DNA from 2 places in the Paenibacillus sp. MMS20-IR301 genome. Region 2 is predicted to be linked to the other one. Evidence: a T-box and tRNA genes for the amino acid it is inferred to sense, from the RefSeq annotation. Region 2 holds a T-box; the other holds one or more tRNA genes.

Region 1 (10,293 bases), 1.5 Mb from region 2:
ACCATTCTTTGGCGATAGGTAGCTCTAATTCACTCACCCGTCTGGCAATGGCCTCATAAGGAACAGCCGCCATATCTGCAATCACCAAAAGAGCCTTTGGCTCTTGTAATTTCTTCTTAAGCTTCGGCCACAACAGACGAATAATCTGCCGTGGCATCATCAGAGCTGCCGCAAATCGATCCGCTGCCCGTTCCGTATCCAAATGCTCGGGTAATAGCTGTTCAAAATTCAAAACATGCCAAAGCTCATGGGCTGCGGTATAATAACGGCTTCTTAAAGGCTGGTATGTATTAAGCATCACATATTTATCATCGTCAAAACCTACTGTAGCACCAAAAAAAAGAAGGTCCGGGATATTCTGATAAATAACGGATGCGTGCTCCCGCAATTTCTCTTCGACTCCCGAACCAATAAAGGTTAGCGCTCCAATTTGTTCAGTTAGCACTTCATATGCAAAATTTTCACCCATCTGCTCAGACTGTTGTTTTATGGAGGACATTATCGTTCCACCTTCACAAGTTCCTTTTCCAGCTGCCGGCTATTCTGAATAGCATTTAATAAAATATTTAAATGCCTTTTGGCAGTCCGCGAATCCGCTTTTCCCCTTAAGCTTAAAGTATACCCCTTCTCTTCCACTTGTTCAGGAGTCAATAATTCTTCTATGCTAATCCCCATCACACCGGCAACCTGCACCATACGCTTGGGCAGAAATTGACGCTCACCGCTCAGAATATGCCCCATCAATGCTTTGCTTACCTCAATTTGATCAGCAAGCCACTGAATGGACTTGTCGTTAGCGGCCATCCATGATTTCACCTTTGCAATGGCCACCTGATTCAATTCATTAGCCATACGAGTATACCCCCAATAGAAATATTACAACATAAAGACCTATTTCTATTATACGCCAAACTGAGTTTTATGTGTAGACGAATACAAAATATATAATTACCGTCTACAATAATTTTATACATTATAATGAAACAGCAAAAAAACGGCATCGCTGCCGTTTCTTCTGTGATGGACTCTCAGGGACTCGAACCCTGGACAAATTGATTAAGAGTCAACTGCTCTACCAACTGAGCTAAGAGTCCATGGTATGGTGGAGAATAGGGGGCTCGAACCCCTGACCTCATCGCTGCCAGCGATGCGCTCTCCCAGCTGAGCTAATTCCCCATACACATGATTTACGAACACATTATGTATTCAAAAATTCAATCTGAGCCGTAAGCTCAGGCCGCTTTCAATGTTTCGTATTTCGTAGGCGACTTCTATATAATACAGAAATTCAGCGTCAGTGTCAACACTTTATTGAAATTAATTATATTAATTAATTTCCGCCGCTTTCCTTGCCCGGACAGGACACGCCACCCGGGACCAGCCTCATTACCCGAGGCCGGTCCTATACATCTCCGGCACACTACTCTGCCCACCCGTTACCAAGCGCGCTTTCTTGTACCGCTTACAGAACTACAGAGACTACAGCCCCTCAAGCTCCTCGGTGTTCTTGGACAGCAGTCCCTTCAGTTCCTTCATGAACATGTTAATGTCCTTGAACTGGCGGTATACGGAGGCGAAGCGGACATAAGCAACCTCATCTACCGGATAGAGCTGCTCCATAACCAGCTCGCCGATCTGGCGGCTCTCAATCTCGGCCAGGGCGATGCCGCGCAGGCTTTTCTCCACCTCGGACACAATGACTTCCAGGCGCTCTACAGGCACGGGACGTTTCTCACAGGCACGGATAAGGCCGCGGAGGATTTTGTCACGGCTGAACTCTTCACGGCTGCCGCCTTTTTTGATAACGATCAGCGGGGTTTCTTCAATCATCTCGAAGGTGGTGAACCGGCGGCTGCATTGTTCACATTCACGCCTGCGGCGGATCGACTTATTCTCATTAGCTGGACGCGAGTCAAGCACTTTCGTATTCGTGTGATCGCAGTAAGGGCATTTCATAAGCTAAATCACTTCCTCATAGTAAGAATGGTTATGCCCTGCCGCTGAATCTCCAGCAGTACAAGGCTGATTCTAATTTCCAGAAAACACCGTTTTATTGTTGTTATGAATATGGCAAGTCCGGCACATAATACAGTTACCAACCGATAGGAGGTGAACAGCAATGAGCCAAAACAGCAGCAACAACCTGGTAGCTCCAAATTCACGCGGTGCCTTGGAACAACTGAAATATGAAGTTGCCCAAGAATTGGGTATTACCCTCTCCCCAGACGGATACCAAGGCAATAAAACTTCTTATGAAAACGGTTCGATCGGCGGTTACATCACTAAACGTCTCGTAACCCTGGCAGAACAGCAATTGGCAGGTCAATACAAATAACCTGTCACCATAAGCTTGCCTAAGAAGTATTAAACGGCTCCGGCCGTTTGATACTTCTTTTTACATACAGGCCAGAGACTCAGAACTCACTATACAGCTCCGTATATTGCTCGTAATAATAAACTACCCGCTGGACATAGTGACGGGTCTCACCAAACGGAATATCCTTTACCGCTGCTTCAGTGCCGTCCCAATCCCCTGCATCAAGCCAGCTCTTAACCTTACCGGGTCCGGCATTGTACGCGGCGATGACCGCTATACGGTTGCCGTCAAACTGCCGTGACAGCGTAGACAAATACCAGGTGCCCAGTTCAATATTGGAAGATGGCTCCTCCCTCAGACGCTCAAGCGACACATCGGGTAGCTTGGCCTTTTCAAGCGCCCACTTCGCGGTGTCCGGCATGAGCTGCATAAGCCCGATCGCCCCTTTTTTGGACTCACGGCCGGTCTTGTAGTTGGTCTCAACCCGGATAATCGCCGCTACCAGGAACGGGTCCATCTCATAAGTAAGGCTGTGCCTGCGGATCTCTTCTTTATAATAGATCGGATAAAACCAGGACATCCAGTTGGTGCTCAGGAACAGAACCGCTGTGAAGCCGATGAATAACAGCAGCAGCACTCTTTTTTTGCGCAGCCATCTCATCATATTAATCCCAGCTTGTCCCACAGGGAAGCTACCTGCTGCTCCGTAGCCCCGGGATCACCGCTATTGTCAATGACATAGTCAGCCTTCCTGCGTTTCAGCTCGATATCCATCTGGGATTTCAGCCGTTCTTCAGCCTGATCAAGCTTGAGCCCGTTCCTCGCCATAAGCCGGGCCAGCTGGACCCTGCGGGGAACGTACACTACAATAATCTGCTCAAATAAATGATCCAGCTCCGACTCGTAGAGCAGAGGAATATCCACAATAACGAGCCGCTGCGGATTCTCCTGCTCAAGCACGTACATCTGTTCCTTAATTTCTCTGCGGATCGCCGGATGGGTCAGCTGATTCAGGGTCTGAAGCGCTTCAGGGTCCCGAAATACAATCTCGCCCAGCCTTGCCCGGTCCAGCGACCCGTCAGAGTGCAGAATTCCGTCTCCAAAAGCCTGCACGGCAGCAGCCAGCACCGGATGTCCCGGGAGCATAACCTCCCTGGCGATAATATCCGCATCCACCAGCGCTGCCCCCTTCCGGGCAAACAGTGCAGACACAGTGCTTTTTCCGGAAGCAATTCCTCCGGTTAAGCCCATAATCATGTACTCACCTCATAATAGCTTCATTATACCCATCGCAATCAATAATAACGCCGGCAGCAGGGCCGCATGCTTCATCCAGTAGCTGCCTGATAGCCGGAGTCCTGTCTTCATTCCCAGCAGCAGAAAGGTTCCGCTGAACAAGGCAATCATCAGGGCTGTAGAGACCGGGCTGAACCCGAGCAGCGCAGCACCGAGTCCGGCACCAAAGGCATCCAGTGATAACGCAATGCCCAGAATCATCGCTTCCATGGAAGAGATACTCCCGGAGGCATCCATATCGGCGGAAGAAGGTGTGCGGAGAATCTGAATGACCACGCCGAGATGCCGGAGCTCCAGCGAAAACACAGCGGGCTTCTGGAGGTCCGCAGCATCTGCCCCATCAGCAGCAGCAGCGGCTGTCTCCAGCCTTGCCTGATCCTCCGGCAACTCATCGCCATTCACGGCCCCCTCCTGCTCCTTCTCCTTCTCCTTCTGTGTCAGCATCTGGAACAGTGACCAGCAGCCCATCAAGACGAGAATAACCGCCCCGATACTGGAAGCGGCATGCGGTGAGACCACCTTGGCCAGCAGCACGCCGACCTGCATAGAGACATAAATGACTACCCCGGAACACAGCGAGATAATCATAATGGAGAGCAAAGGTATTTTCATCTTACGTAATCCATATGTAACGCCTACACCAAATCCGTCCAAACTCAGGGCAAACGCAAGCAGCAGCAACGATAACAAAGGGCTCAGCACCCGCAATCCCTCCCGTGAAGAACCGGAGCCTGACGCGCCTGCGCGCCGGGTTCCGCTTCGCCATAATCAGCAATCTTCACACAGTATATGGGCGGGATAGGCTATGAGTGCCTGCCCTTCAATAAATCATGGGCGGCATGGATAACTTGTTAACCATTACATTTGTTGCATGCAGCAGGCTAAAAGCTTACTAAGGCGTTACTGGCAGTGTTACCGGCACAGGCTGGCAGCTTGGACAATAATGTGTCCCCCGGCCGCCGACAACACTTTTCTCAATGATCGTGCCGCAGGTTGAGCAAGGCTGGTCCTTGCGCCCGTAGATCAGGTGCTGATCCTGGTAGCTGCCGCTCTCCCCCTGGCCGTTGACATACGATTTCACAGAAGAGCCGCCTGCATTCACCGCCTCAGTCAGGGTAGCTACTATGGCATGATGCAGCTTGGCAAGGCGTTCCTCGGGCAGCGACTTTGCCGTCTCCTCGGGATGAATGCCGGCGCGGTGCAGCGACTCATCTACATAAATATTGCCGATGCCGACAACATATTCCTGGTTCAGCAGCAGCGGCTTGATCTTGGTGCTTTTACCCGCGATAATCTGTTTGAACCGCTCCAGAGAGAAATCGTCATCCAGCGGTTCCTGGCCCAGCTTGTTCAGCGGCTTCTGCAGCAGATCCTCACCCGGGTCGAACAGATGCATTGTCCCGAACTGGCGTACATCCGTATAACGCAGCTCAGTGCCATCGGTGAAATGGAAAATCACATGACTGTGCTTGTCCAGCGGCTCACCTTCCTTATACAACCCGTAACGGCCTTCCATCCGCAGATGGGTGACCATTACGAGACCGTCAAACACAAACCGCAGGAACTTTCCCCGCCGCTCAACACTTACAACACTATGGCCCGCCAGCATATGGGCAAAAGCCTGAATATCATCCGGGCGCTGAATAATCCGCGGCAGCCGGACTGTGACATGCTCTATCTGCTTCCCTGTAATTAACTCATTTAAGGTTCTTCTGACTGTTTCTACTTCCGGTAATTCCGGCATGATGGCTCACCTCTATTCCATTATACCGGATAAGCTGTATGAACGGGGAGCCTATTTCGCTTCATACCAGTTACTTCCATAACTTACCTCCGCTTTCAGCGGAACTGACAGCTTGAGCGCTCCCGCCATAACCTCAGGCAGCAGCTGCTTCATCTGCTCCAGCTCTTCCTCCGGCACCTCAAAGACAAGCTCATCGTGCACCTGCAGCAGCATACGGCTCCTCAGTCCGCGTTCATACAACGCCTTATCCATCTGCACCATAGCCAGCTTGATAATATCGGCAGCCGTTCCCTGAATCGGCGTGTTCATCGCGGTACGCTCAGCGAACGAGCGCAAATTAAAGTTCTTCGCATTGATATCCGGCAAATAACGGCGGCGTTCCAGCAAGGTGGTTACATATCCCTGCTTGCGGGCCTCTACGACAATATCATCCATATAACGGCGTACACCCTGGAATACCTCGAAATACTGCTCGATGAACTGCGCTGCTTCCTTACGCGGAATATTCAGGTTCTGGGATAGACCGTAATCACTGATTCCATAGACGATCCCGAAGTTAACCGCCTTAGCGGAACGGCGCATGTTGCTGTCCACCATATCCGCTGTAACGCCGAATACGTCCATCGCTGTTTTGGTGTGAATATCCATATCCTCGACAAAAGCTTCCTTCATCCGTTCATCGCCGGAGATATGCGCCAGCACCCGCAGCTCAATCTGCGAATAGTCCGCCGCCAGAATGGACCAGCCCGGTTCCGATGGAACGAATACCTTACGGATCTTGCGCCCTTCCTCCAGCCGGATCGGAATGTTCTGCAGGTTCGGGAACTGGCTGCTCAGCCGTCCTGTTGCGGCAATGGTCTGCCGGTAGAAGGTATGCACCTTTCCGGTGTCCGGGGAAATTTCCTTCAGCAGGCCCTCTACATAGGTAGACTGCAGCTTGGCAATGGAACGGTACTGCAGAATCAGACGCACGGCGGCATGATAAGGAGCCAGCTTCTCCAGCACCTCGGCATCCGTCGAGTAGCCGGTCTTCGTCTTTTTCACCACAGGCAGTCCAAGCTTAACGAACAGTACGTCCCCAAGCTGCTTGGTTGAATTAAGATTGAACTCTGTACCGCATACCGCATAGATTTCGGCAACCAGGCTCGCGATCTGCGCTTCGAATTCTTTGCCGAGCTCTATAAGATCATCTCTGTTCACCGCAATCCCCTGCTTCTCCATATCAGCAAGAATCCGTGACAAAGGCATTTCCAGATCTTCGAACAACCCGGTCATCGCGGTCTCATCCAGCGCCTCCTGCTGCTTCTGCACAATACCGAGTACAGTTGCGCTTTTACGGGCTACGTGGTTTCCGAGAATCTCAAGCTCCGGTAACTTGTATTTGGCACCTTTGCCGAACACCTCTTCATCCGGTGCCAGACGGGGCAGCCCGTATTTGCCGGTCAGATCATTTAGATTCTGGCTGGCTTCCGTCGGGTCCAGCAGATACGCGGCAAGCTGGACATCGTGGGCCGCTCCGGCAAAAGCAATGCCCTGCCAATGCAGCGCAAGGTCGGCACGGTGCAGATCATAGCCGCTCTTCGGCGCTTTGTCATCGCCGAGCCAAGCCCGCAGCGGGTCTGAGGCGGTGCTCTGCAGCAAGCTGACCGGCACGAAGTAATGCTTCTCCGGAGAAGACAGACCGATGCCGATCACCTCCGCCCGGTGCGGATTCTCCCCGTTTGATTCCACATGCAGAGCCGTAATATCCGGCAGCGCAGCAGCCAGCTCCGGCAGCCCGGCTTCATCAATGATGGTGATGTCAAGCTCTGCCGCTTCCACAGCGGCACCATCCGGATTGCCTCCGCCTGCCCCCGGGGCATAGGCGCTAAGCGACAGCCGCTCCAGCAGGGATTTGAATTCCATCTTGGCCAGTGCCGGACCCGCCGTATCTGCATTAATTCCGCTGAAGACCATGTCCTCCCATGAATGCTGAAGCGGAACTTCGCGGTAGATAGTTGCCAGCTTCTTGCTCATGATGGCGCTGTCCGCATGCTCTTCCAGCTTTTCCTTCATCTTACCCTTCAGCTCACCTGTTCCGGCCAGCACCCCTTCTACCGACCCGAACTGCTGGAGCAGCTTAAGCGCCGTCTTCTCTCCGACACCGGGCACACCGGGAATGTTATCGCTGGCGTCGCCCATCAGTCCCTTAAGGTCAATGATCTGCTCTGGTGTCAGATCATATTTATCGCGGATCTGCTGCGGACCGTACAGCTCTACATCCGTAACACCCTTGCGGACCAGCGCTACAGTGGTATGCTCTGAAGCCAGCTGCAGCATATCCTTATCCCCGGATACAATCATTACCTGCCGGCCGGCGGCATCCGCCTCACGGGAGATCGTCCCGATAATATCATCAGCCTCATAGCCGCTGATCTCAAACTGCGGCACACCCAGCCCCTGCAGCAGCTCCTTCAGCAGCGGGAACTGCCCGGAGAGCTCCGGCGGTGTTTTCTGGCGTCCGCCCTTGTAATCCTCATAGCCTTCATGCCGGAAGGTGATCTTCCCGGCATCAAAGGCAACAATCATATGACTCGGCTTATGCTCGTCAATCAGGCGCAGCAGCATCGTCGTAAATCCGTATACCGCATTCGTCTGCTGCCCCGCTGTATTCGTCAGCGGCGGCATCGCGAAAAACGCCCGGTAAATGATATTATTTCCATCAATTAGTATCAGCTTGTCCACACTAGCACCTCGCCTTTTCTTGCTTGCTTCTTACATAGTACCATATGCTCCGCATCAAAATGAACCTGAGCGGCCTGTAATGCAGGATTTCCAAACAGGGCCCATTTAAAACAAAAAAACAAGCCCCCGGGGAGAGGGGGCTTGCCGTCAGCAATCTATTTCACTATTGGTTCAAGTCCGGACGTTTACCTGTTACCAGATAAACTACACTTTCACCGATGTTCGTTGCATGGTCGGCAATCCGCTCAATATAACGGCCAACCAGTGTAAGCAGCATCGCCTGATTCACGGATTCAGGCTTCTGAACCATGTAAGTATACAGTTCATTAATCATCGCACTGTACAGCCCGTCTACCTGATCGTCGTCCTGGGCCATTTTGTAAGCCAGATCCGTATTCTCATCCAGATAGGATTGAATGGCTTCTGTAATCATTCCAGTCACAATCTCGGCCATCCGCGGAATATCCACAAGCGGCTTAATCAGCTGCTGTCCCTGAATGCGCATCGTCACCTTGGCTACATCCAGTGCCAGATCGCCCATACGTTCAAGGTCACTGGAAATTTTGAAGGCGACAATAATCCGGCGCAGATCCTTCGCTACCGGCTGCTGGGTAATAATCAGGCGTGAGCCGATCTCCATAATCCGGTCTTCCATAGCGTTAAGCCGCAAATCAGCTTTAACAATATCCTGGGCACGTGCAGTATCCAGGGTCTGCAGAGCTACTACTGCACCATCCAGTGCATCTGTTACATGTTCGCCCATCTGCTGCAGCAGTGTGCGCAGTTCTTCCAGATCTTTATCGAATTCTTTTCTGCGAATCATATTGAAAACGATCCTCCTCAGTAACATATGGCCAGCTGATTTCTTTCCGGGAAGGAATTCCTGTTGCCGCTTAGCCGAAACGGCCGGAGATATAATCTTCAGTGCGGGAGTCTTTCGGATTCGAGAACAATTGCTCCGTATCCGCTGCCTCCACGATAACGCCGTTCAGGAAAAATACGGTGCGTCCCGATACACGGGCGGCCTGATGCATATTATGCGTGACCATCACAATCGTATACTTATCCCGCAGTTCCTGTACCAGTTCCTCAATCTTCAGTGTAGATACCGGGTCAAGTGCGGAGGTTGCCTCATCCATCAGCAGAATATCGGGCTGCACGGCAAGGGCTCTGGCAATACAGAGGCGCTGCTGTTGACCGCCGGACAAGCTGAGTGCAGACTTCTTGAGGAAGTCCTTCACTTCCTCCCACAGTGCAGACTGGCGCAGGCTTTGCTCTACAAGCTCATCTAGCTCAGCTTTGCTCTTCACACCGTGCAGGCGGGGACCGTAAGCCACATTGTCATAGATCGACTTAGGGAACGGGTTAGGCTGCTGGAATACCATACCGACCTGCTTGCGCAGGCTTTCCACTTCAATTTCGTCACTGTAAATATTTTTACCGCCAATGTTCACTGTTCCTTCAATACGTGTTCCGGGAATCATGTCGTTCATACGGTTTAGGGTACGCAGCAGGGTGGACTTTCCGCAGCCGGAGGGACCGATAAAAGCGGTAACCTGTTTCTCCGGAATACGCAGATCCACATTCTTCAGTGCGTGGAATGACTCATAGAAGAGATCAAGCTTCTCTATGTCAATGATGGATTTCATTAGTTTATATTATCTCCTTCTCATCATCTTCGTTCCCCATGATAAGCTTTCAGTGTAAATAGAGCTCCAGAGAATTGTTAACGCTGTGTAAAATCAAAAATCAGGAAAAGTGTATCAGAAAGAGAACACCGCCATTTTAAATGACCGGTGCTCTCTTCTTGTTCACAACCAGCTTATAGCCAACACCGCGGATCGAATCGATATGCACGGATTCCGGATCCAGCTCAAGCTTCTTGCGCAGTGAGCTGACATGAACATCCACGGTACGCTGGCCCCCGATATAATCGAAGCCCCAGACCGCATTCATCAGATCATCACGCGTCAGCACTACACCCGGCTTGCGGGCCAGATATAACAGAACCTCGAATTCCTTAGGGCGCAGGTTGATGCTCTGTCCCCCAAGCGATACCTCATAACGCTCCGGATAAATCTCCAGCTGTCCCAGAATAATGGTGGATGCGGATACCGCTGCTTCCGGAGGCGTCTCCTCAGCCAGCCCTGAGATCCGCCGCAGAACCGCACTGACACGGGCCAGCAGCTCGGATACGCCAAACGGCTTCGTT
Region 2 (10,293 bases):
TTCCATAAAAATCGCTCTTGGCGTCTTCATTCAGTTTCAGCAGAAACTCAAGACTTGCAGATGATGAAGCTCCTGTTCGCGAATTTTCGTCCTCATTGCCAACAACGACAAATCCCCAGGAAGCAAGATGTTTAAAAACAGATTTGTATTTTGAAGCCGTAATTCCCGTGCCGTTTGCCATTACAACGAGAGGATAGGCAGATGAACGATCTTTCATTTCGGACGGATACCAAATCTCATATTTCTTATAACTATCATGATCTGCGTCGAATTCTGCATAAGAAACCTTATGGGGTCCAAGTGCCGTATATTGGGCTTCTATTGGCTTGTCAGTCTTTACAAATCTATAATAATGATCATTGCGGTATGACAGATATTTGAAAACCGCCACAACTGCCAAAATAATTACAACAATTACGATAGCCACAAATAGGAATATTCTTTTTAATAGTTTCATTGTTTCCTCCTGAGAATGTTGATATTATAACGCTAAATTGTAAATGGTTGGGCTCCAATAGATTGATGTGCTATATCTGTGTATTACCATCCACAAAGGATGCATTATGATTGTGCAATTTGAACTCCCATTAATGCAACAGATGTATCTTTTTTTGTGCTGCAAATGTATCATTAGATAATATCAAAATCAATATACTAACGGATAATGATACAGAAGGGATAAAATGTAACATGGCCGATAAAAATAAAAAAAACACATTTGTAAAGCTTCAAATTACAAATTCACTTCTTGATCTGTTGAAAATAAAAGAGCTAAAGTCGATCTCCATCAGTGATCTCACCTCCCAGGCAAAGGTAAGCCGTGTTTCCTTTTACCGGAACTATAATGAAAAAGAAGATATTATAAAGGAATATGTCTATAAACTTATTGGGGATTGGCATGAGGAATATCAAGAGAGCATCAAGGCCTCTGAAGAAGACATGCTGGGGAGTATGTTTGATCACTTCAGTAAACAGAGGGAATTCTACCTGCTTCTTACTCAAAGAAATTTGTTTCATCTTCTAAAAGATGTGCTCAAAGCGCTCTATGGACCGAAGCCGGAATATCCAAACTTTGGTGCCTACGTGGCGGCCTATTTTGCTTACGGATTGTTCGGCTGGATTGAAGAATGGTTTGCCCGAGGGATGCAAGAATCAGCAGAAGAAATGACGATCCTTCTGAAGAATCGTGATTTATCGTAAACTGTAATTGCTATAGGGATAGAAAATGAATCCTGAAACACAAAGCCCGCACAGGGTGCGGGCTAATGAGGACTATGTTACCTCATGAATATGCGGTCAACTCGCTTTCCCGAATCCCCCTTTTCTACCCAATCCATTAAAGCCTTCATACCGGTTGTCTTGGTTAGTCCGGGACCATGGGTGTAACAATTTCCATGTCCGTCGCCGGGATTAAAGAACAACCGGAAGAATTTCCTGGTATCTTCATTGCTTCCGATTAGCTGGACGACACGGTTGTAATAATCAAGCACACCATCCGGCGGTACATTAAGAATCGGAAACGATTCGAAATTGGTATTGAATTTGGGATGTAAACTTGCATTAATAAACCGATCGGTTTATACTGAGTCAAAAGGTTTAGAAAGCGAGGAAATTTAATGATTAATTTAGCTCCCCCATTCACTCGTGAAACAGCAATTCAAAAAACTCGTATGGCAGAAGACAGCTGGAATAGCCGAGACCCTCAGCGAGTCTCACTTGTGTATACTGAGGATTGTTATTGGAGAAATCGGAGCGAGTTTGTAACAGGCCGCCAAGAAATTGTCTCTTTGCTAACCAGAAAATGGGCCAAAGAACTGGACTACCGCCTTATCAAGGAGCTCTGGTCATTTACGGATAACCGTATTGCAGTTAGATTCGCATATGAATGGCATGATGATAGCGGCAATTGGTTCAGATCGTATGGAAACGAGAATTGGGAATTCGCTGAAGACGGTTTGATGAAGCGTAGGTTTGCTTCTATTAATGATATGCGGATTAAGGAAGAAGAACGAAAATTCCATTGGCCTCTCGGTACGCGTCCCGCTGAACATCCAAGCCTAAGTGAGTTAAACCTATGACTCGCACTGTTTTTGAAAAATCTGATGTCATCCCTCTCGTTACTGAGGTATTTCGTGAATTAGGTTATGAAGGTGCATCGTTGAGTAAAATAACAGCCCGTACGCGTCTATCTAAAGGAAGTTTATATTATTTCTTTCCGGGTGGAAAAGATGAGATGGCTGCTGAAATTCTTGCTCATATTGATCAATGGTTTATCAAGAACATTTTTGAACCGCTCGAAATGAATGAACCCCGGGCAGCCATTGATCATATGTGGCAAGAGGTCGATTCTTATTTTCAATCTGGTCAGCGTATATGCCTTATTGGTGCATTTGCTTTGGACGAAACAAGAGATCGATTCGCTGCAGTAATTCGGCAGTATTTTAAAAGATGGATTGAAGCCTTAAGCGCGGCACTAGTTCAAACAGGTATCTCTAAAGAGACTGCTGATCAAATCTCAGAGGAAACCATTGCTAGCATTCAAGGGGGATTAATGCTGAGTAGAGCACTTAATGATGAATCCTTTTTTGAGCGTACATTGACAAATCTGTCACAACGAGTCTCGCAACTTTATGGGAGGTCAATATCATGAGCAATTTTGTCGCAGATCAATTGAGATTTGTTCGCCGTCAGGCAGTTGATCATGTGAGGAACATAAATGACTCTGCCTCGGAAAAAATTCCAGCAGGTTTGAAAAACAATATAAAATGGAATCTAGGCCATATGTATGTCGTACATGAGAAGTTCGCTTTCCAGCTTACTGGGGAAGAAACCAAATATCCTGCTAGTTTTAGTAAGTTGTTTGATCCAGGAACTAAACCGTCTGACTGGAATACAGAGCCTCCAACGTTGTCTCAGTTAATCGATTTGTTAACCGAACAAATTGACAGGGTAGAATCGGTACTTTCAAGCAAATTGAAAGAAGAAATCAATCCGCATTACAAGTCTTCTACAGGACTTACCTTTACAAATGTAGAACAATTACTGTGTTTTCTGATTTACCATGAAGCAATGCACTTTGCAACAATTAAAAACATCAAGAGCATAATTGACAGTTAGGATTAGTAAAGAATTGCTAACGCATCTCTAACTCAAAAACGAGGGGAGTCTCAAGCAGCCGTTGCATGGTTTTTGAGACACCCCCTTTTCTTTAAATACTGTTCTCCGGTACGGCCAACGGAAAGGCCAGGCTAAAACATCAGCTATTGTTCCGCGTTTTTATTAATTACTCCTTTAATCCTCCTAACTCCAGCAGCAGAAGATTGTTCTTTTGTGATCCTGAACTTCCCTAAGGTTGTCGTATCTTCTACATGAGGTCCTCCACATACTTCCCGGCTCCAGACTTTCCCGTTGTTATCTTTGATTGTATATACCTTAACGATATCCGGATATTTATCCCAAAAGTTCCCTTCAACATTACTTTCTTTCGCTTCGATTTTAGGCAGCTCTGAAATATAGGTAACTGCTTTTGATGAAATCGCATCATTCACATACTTTTCCAATTCAGCTATTTGCTCTGGCGTAAGTTTCTCTTCATGGTTGAAGTCAAACCGTAATCGTTCTGAAGTAATATTACTTCCTTGTTGATGAACATGATCCCCTAAAACTTCCCTTAACCCAGCAAGTAATAAATGAGATACCGTGTGCAGCGCTGTTGTTTCTGTTGAATGCTCAGCTAATCCGCCTGTGAATTTACCCGCAGAAGCAGTTCTGCTCTTGTCAGCATGTTTCTTTGCCGCCTCTGTGTAAGACGCCTTGTCCTCAATGCTATATCCGCTTTCCGTTAGAAACTCTTCCGTCAATTCCAAGGGAAACCCATAGGTTTCGTAAAAATAAAAGGCATCTGCACCTGTAACGTTGCCCTTATGCTTAAGATGTTTTTGTATTTCAAATTCGCTTTGCTGTAAAGTTCTATAGAAAAGATTTTCTTCCTTATTTACAATATCGATAATTTTCTTTTTATTACCGGTCAAATCTTCATAAGCTGTTGCTTCATCTATATAAACTTCAGACAGCTCACCTACAAAACTTCCTTGTATACCTATTTTTTTACCTGCCCGGATCGCCCTTCTTAATAACCTTCTTGTGATATACCCTGCATCACTATTAGCTGGCTCCGCACCATCATTAATTAGAAAAGTAGCCGCTCTCACATGATCAAGTATGATTCTAAACGACTTTACATCGTCAGTGTATGGTTTACCGCTTAACTCCATCAATTTATTCTTGGGGTTAAGGAAGAAAGCCGTATTATAAATATCCTTGTCACCACTAAGGGCCGTTGCAACCCTTTCTAATCCGCCTCCATAATCAATATTAGGATTTTGCATTTTTACAAATCCTGTGTCTTCTTTTTTGTAGCACATAAATACGTTGTTCCCGATTTCTAAAAACCTCCCGCTATCCGAAGCAGGATGATCCATTGAATCCCCGCCCGGTTCAAGATCATAGAACATTTCACTGTCAGGTCCACCCGGTTCACCAACAGGCATATGGAGTGGGCTTCCGGTTCGGCTCCACCAATTTTCTTTTTCATCGTACAAGAATATTCTTCCGCCTCTAGATGCCCCATATTGGTAGGGATCATCTTCAACGATAGGTTCTATACCCACGGATTTGAATTTTTCTGACCAGAGCCCAATGGCTTCCGTATCTTTCTGTATATTCAAATCATCACTTCCTATAAAAGCACTGATATACAGCCTGCCAGGATCAATGCCTAATTCGCTAATTTGCCAATTCCAAATGGCATCGATTTGCTTTTTCTTATAGTTAGCTTCATTTGCTTTAAATTCCCACCGGCCTATCATTTCAAAAAATGTCAGATGCGACATATCTCCTACTTCATCAATATCCCCTGTCCTTAAACACTTCTGAATATTAGCAAGCTCATTACCTACCGGATGCTTTTCCCCCAATAAATAGGGAACCATTGGCTGCATTCCACTGCCTGTAAACAACGTTGAGGGATCGTTTTCTGGCAACAAGCTGGAAGAGGGGACTTGGCTGGCCCCTCTTCCTTTCATAAAATCAATATACGATTTTCTTAACTCATCTGGTGTCATCTTCACCATGCTCACTACCTCCACTTTAATTATGTACTTAAAACAAAAAAGCCCTAAGCTGACATATTTCTTGTCAACTTAGGGCGAACTATAATGTCCGTGTTACCACCTAATTTCAGATTTCTCTGCACTCAATCAATACGGGATCTCTCCGATATTGTTTCCTGAATAACGGTGGAACTCCGTTGAAGCCTACTAAGATTCCTCTGTTCGGTTCACAGCTCCGAGACTGCTTCACTATTAGATCAATGAAGATTCGCACCAACCATCTTCTCTCTGTGAGATCCCTAATAGCTACTATTTCTCATCATAGCCTTTTCGTTTTAAGTTGAACCCATGGTATCACACTCAAATTGCTCCGTCAATTAACATTTTTGTAAAATTATAAATTTGAGGGTGGTGGGCCGCACCGCGGGGAAATCCCCTATTTTCATTTATTCGAAGTATTTTTTTGTAAACTTATCAAGAAGAGCCTCTGCCTTATTCAATAACTTAATACCTTCTGCCGCCTTCTTTTCACCTGCATTAAATTTGGTGAAGTTTATTTTGGTCGTCTTCAGACTGTCCCGCATTATAGTGAACCCTTCCAGCTGGAGTTTTGCCCCTGCCAGATGGTAATTGTATATTTCTTTCAACTCTGCATTATTATTGGGTTTGATGTTTTTTAGCCCGGATACAAACTTAGTATAATTGGGCACTACAGTATTGTTTAAAGCCAGGAAGATTGTTTTTCTGGTTGAATCGTTTACAACGTCATATTGGTTAATCGTAGTTATGGCTTTCTTTTCATAGGTTGCTATCAGATCCAACTGATCGATGTAATCTGACAAATCCTGTAACATGATCTCTGCTTGAGTAGGTTCCTTTACAACAACCGGTTGGGTTGGTTCAGAAGTTGGTTCAGGAATGACTGTATACTCATCCACCACTTGAACAGTGAATACGTAAGGTTCAAACTTGTCTCCAATATTAACCGTTAAGGTAGCCGTCCCCTTACTTATTGCATGAAGTTCAGAGACCCATTTTGTTTTCCGGACTACCTTGATAATATTCTCATCCGAAGAGGCTGGCGTGAAGTCATGGTCTGTAACATCTGCATCGGTCCAGTCAGAGATGGCTATCTCGTAGGACTTCCACTCTCCAACTTTAATCTCAGCAGGCTTGGTCACTTTAACAATGTCAGTGATGTTTCGCGCGGCCGCGTGGATGCTACCCGCTCCTGATACAACCGATACTATAATTGCCAGCAATAACGAATAAATCAAACTCTTTCGTTTCATAAAAGCTTTTCCCCGCTTAATATTAAGTAGTAAAGCATCAGCCTATTTTGCCAGAAAATTTCTTGTATAGGTTGCAAGTGGCGATAATAGTAAAATACTTTCCTTTTATATTATACGACTTAACTGGAAAAATTGTACTACTGTTTTTACTGCTTTAAGTTCCGCTTGCTGGTACCTCCGCATTTAATTTCAGTTTCAGCTGCTGCCTGGAGATAAAGAGTAGCAATCCCGCTCCAAGCATGGCACAAAATATATACATCCAGGAATAGGATAGCAGGTCCGCAACAGGACCAAGCAGCACTCCGCCAAGCGATACGCCGAGGTCAGCCATAGCAATAAACAGCCCGATCAGCACATTGCGCTTAGACTCCGGGAGAACGAAGGTCAAATAGGTCGTTAAAGTCGGATACAGCATCGCTTGGGCCAATCCCATCAGCAATGCACCGCAGTAGAATACCGCAAATCCGCCATAACCGGATAATCCGGTACACAGGGAAGCAGCAGTAAGGGACAAAATGACCGCTTTTATAAAGGCGGGATGCCATTTGCCGTCAGAGGGTATTTTTTTACGCAAAAAGAATCTTGCAGCTACAATCGTTCCCGCCTGCAGCATTAGATAGAAAGCTGCGCTGGCGTGCTGAATCTGCCCTGCGTACAATGGAATAAATGTCGTGACTCCACCGAAGATAACGGATGATCCAAGCATTAGCATGCCGCACAGAAACAGGTGAGGGTTAGTGAATAACTGGTTAAAGGAACCCTGCCTGTCAGCCTGACGCGGGATTGGGCGGTTATCTGCCGCCTTCATCGTAGCACTAAAGCCAAAAGCGCCGGTAAGCACAGCCATGCTGAGGATTGTTATTGAAAAAACACCCATGTTTCCGGATTCCCAAATATTCAGTGCCAGTAACGGTCCTATGACCCCGGGCATTGTGGCACAGAGCGAATACATGGATATGCCCTGCGAGCGGTCTTTTTCAGGCAGCGAATCGATAATACCAAGCTGCAGCGACATGGAGAAAAAGGCTGTGCACACGCCTTGCAGCATCCGTGCGAAGAAATATCCGCCCAAACCGGTAAACGTGTACAGCGACAAAGCCAGGGCGTTAATGGCCAGGATGATCCGCAGCACTTTTACAGGGCCCTGCCTGTAGATGACCTGACCTGCCCAGGGCCGCAGGAACATCGTTGTAAATAAATAGGCTCCCATGACTATACCTATGGCCGAGTTGCTGGCACCGAGTGATTCACCTTTTAAGGGTATAATTACATTCAGAATTGAATTTGAACTGAAATATAGAAGTGTCAATAGATATAATCTCAGAAAGGGCCAAGCCAAAGCTCCCCTCACAATATAATTCTCTCCTTCCTATCCCTGCTGTCAGTTAAACGTAATGCCATCTGCAGCATCGCTTTAGCGTATTCGGACTGTACCTCGTTTAACCGCCGGGCGGATATGATCTCTTCGATATGACCGCTGCGGATAAACATCATCCGGTCACATAAATAAGCAGCTGCCTGAAGATCATGTGTGATGAAAATATAGCTCATACCGTACGTCTCTTTCAGCTTCTTCAGCAGCTCCAGAATTTGGAACTGAACGGATGCATCCAGCGAACTGACGGCTTCATCCAGGAGAATATATTGAGGATCCGTTGAAACTGCCCTGGCAATGCACACCCGCTGTGCTTGTCCTCCGGACAGCTCATGGGGATACTTTTTCCGGTAAGAGCTGTCCAAGCCTACTTCATGCAGCAGGCGGTCGATTTTGTGATCAATATCTGCATGCTTACGTCCTTGAAGCTTGAGCGGTTCGGCCACTGCCTTTTCCACACTGTAAAAGGGGTGAATTGAGGAAGTATAATCTTGAAATACAGCGCTGATCTTTCCCTTTCTGCCGGCCCGCTCCCCTATATCCCTGCCTTCAAATTGAATTGTGCCGCGGTCCGGCTTCTCGATGCCAAGCAGCAGACGTCCCAAGGTTGATTTGCCGCTGCCGCTCTCTCCGATGATGCCCAGCACCTCGCCTGGCTCTAAGGTAAAGCTGATATGATGCAGCACCTGTTTGCTCTTACTGGAGAACAATTTGCCCCCGGTATATGATTTCTCCACCTGATTAACGGTCAACAAGCTCAAGCCCTCCCATACTCTGGATGAAGTGGCTATTCAGTGCCTGCTTCGCTTCGAGAAGATATTTGGTGTACGCATGCCTGGTATTGGTGAAAACCTCGGCAGCTGCTCCGCGCTCGACAATCTCGCCGTCCTTCATAACGACGATATCATCAGCAATCCGCTTCACTGCGCCAAGATCATGCGAGACAAAAATCATAGAGCAGCCGGACTCGGCCTTCAGGGAAAGTAACTGCTCCATAACCTCATACTGGGATAAGGTATCCAGTGCAGATGTCGGTTCATCGGCAATAATCAGTGTTGGTTTTAGGACGATTGCCAGTGCAATCATCATTCGCTGCAGCATGCCTCCCGATAGCTGATGCGGGTATTTATTCATCAATGTTACCGGATCCTTAAGCATAACGCTTTCCATGGCGCCAGCCATCTTCGCTGTAATTTCCGTGTGGCTCCAGCCATAATGCTGCTTCAGCGTCTCTTTGAAATGATTGCCCACAATACTGGAAGGGTCGAAAGCGCGCATCCCATTTTGCATAATCAGGCATAATTGCCGGCCTCTTTGCTTCCGCATTTCATGCTCGGAGAGCCCGCCGAGATTCATTCCGTTAAGCTTTATACTTCCGCTCTGTCTAAGGTTAGCCCTATTCAGACGCATAATCGCCCGGCAGGTTACAGACTTCCCGCACCCGCTCTCCCCTACAATAGCCAGGCAGCTCTCGGACTTGATCTGAAAGGAGCTGTCCTTGACAAGGATAGTATCCGTTAAACTATCCCATATACGTAACTTTGAAACCTCCAGTGTATTCATTGAAGCTATGCCACCTCCTCCCTCTTCAGTTTGGCAGACAATCTCGTAAATGCCCGCCGCGGTTTGGACAGCCCTCTTTGCAATTTCGGATCTAAGGCTACTTGCAGCGCATCAGAGCAGAAATTTACCGCGGATACCACAATGACGATGGCGAGCCCTGGGGCCAGCATAAGCTCCGGCCGGGAGAACATCACCCCTCGTGCTTCATTAAGCATCATGCCCCACTCTGCATGAGGCGCCTCGATTCCTAAACCAAGAAAGGACAGTCCGGAGATTTGCAGAATCATCGTTCCAAACGCACTGCTTGAAATGACGGCAAAATCCGGAAGTGCTACAGGCACGACATGCTTTATCATAATTGCCATATTACCCATTCCGGTCGTTTTGGCAAATCTTACATAGTCTGTATCGGCATACTGCTGGACCGAAGAGCGGATGACACGTGCAAACCAGGCCCATTTCATAACGACAAAGGCAATTAGAATGTTCCGGATTCCCGGGCCCAATATCCCTACTACAGCCAGCGACATGACATAACCTGGAAAGGAAAGCATTACGTCACAGACCCTCATGATCACACTGTCCGTCTTTCCCTTGAAATAACCGGCCAGCAGTCCGAGCAATGCCCCGAAAAGCGCGGATACAGCCAGCGCAACAAATACCCACAGGACACTGGGACGGATGCCGTAAATCAATCTGGATAATACGCAGCGTCCCAAATGATCGTTGCCAAGCAGGTATTGCCAGGTCGGTGAAGCATAGCGCAGCTCCATTTGAACTTGCTCCGGACTATGGGGCGCTAACCAAGGTGCAAAGATTCCCGCGACTGCCGTCAACATGATGATTATGAGGGATAATGCGGCAAGCTTGTCTCCCCACATCTTTTGGAATACGCTCATCTAGAACTCCTTTCTTAACTTGGGGTCCAGTGCTGCATTAATGAGATCCGAGA

The links. The T-box of region 2 lies ahead of LOS79_RS07840 (alanine--tRNA ligase). A T-box ahead of a tRNA ligase gene usually reads a tRNA of that ligase, here a tRNA-Ala.
Region 1: it encodes a tRNA-Ala, which carries the amino acid that the T-box ahead of LOS79_RS07840 (alanine--tRNA ligase) is inferred to sense. The anticodon was not compared.

Annotation. Positions count from the first base shown of each region.
Region 1 covers NZ_CP135275.1:3,216,383-3,226,675, forward strand. The annotation lists gene LOS79_RS14155 (ImmA/IrrE family metallo-endopeptidase) at 1-499, opposite strand, end outside; gene LOS79_RS14160 (helix-turn-helix domain-containing protein) at 499-852, opposite strand; tRNA gene LOS79_RS14165 (tRNA-Lys) at 1,022-1,094, opposite strand; tRNA gene LOS79_RS14170 (tRNA-Ala) at 1,101-1,176, opposite strand; gene nrdR (transcriptional regulator NrdR) at 1,480-1,956, opposite strand; gene LOS79_RS14180 (alpha/beta-type small acid-soluble spore protein) at 2,120-2,335, shown strand; gene LOS79_RS14185 (lytic transglycosylase domain-containing protein) at 2,415-2,978, opposite strand; gene coaE (dephospho-CoA kinase) at 2,978-3,574, opposite strand; gene LOS79_RS14195 (manganese efflux pump) at 3,584-4,315, opposite strand; gene mutM (DNA-formamidopyrimidine glycosylase) at 4,506-5,357, opposite strand; gene polA (DNA polymerase I) at 5,409-8,081, opposite strand; gene phoU (phosphate signaling complex protein PhoU) at 8,245-8,904, opposite strand; gene pstB (phosphate ABC transporter ATP-binding protein PstB) at 8,975-9,730, opposite strand; gene LOS79_RS14220 (response regulator transcription factor) at 9,867-10,293, opposite strand, start outside.
Region 2 covers NZ_CP135275.1:1,754,819-1,765,111, forward strand. The annotation lists gene LOS79_RS07815 (poly(ethylene terephthalate) hydrolase family protein) at 1-457, opposite strand, end outside; gene LOS79_RS07820 (TetR/AcrR family transcriptional regulator) at 691-1,200, shown strand; gene LOS79_RS33035 (tannase/feruloyl esterase family alpha/beta hydrolase) at 1,278-1,565, opposite strand; gene LOS79_RS07825 (nuclear transport factor 2 family protein) at 1,617-2,078, shown strand; gene LOS79_RS07830 (TetR/AcrR family transcriptional regulator) at 2,075-2,650, shown strand; gene LOS79_RS07835 (DinB family protein) at 2,647-3,117, shown strand; gene LOS79_RS07840 (alanine--tRNA ligase) at 3,261-5,132, opposite strand; T-box leader at 5,200-5,443, opposite strand; gene LOS79_RS07845 (hypothetical protein) at 5,558-6,403, opposite strand; gene cntE (staphylopine family metallophore export MFS transporter CntE) at 6,558-7,754, opposite strand; gene LOS79_RS07855 (ABC transporter ATP-binding protein) at 7,751-8,533, opposite strand; gene cntF (staphylopine uptake ABC transporter ATP-binding protein CntF) at 8,520-9,341, opposite strand; gene cntC (staphylopine uptake ABC transporter permease subunit CntC) at 9,347-10,240, opposite strand; gene opp1B (nickel/cobalt ABC transporter permease) at 10,241-10,293, opposite strand, start outside.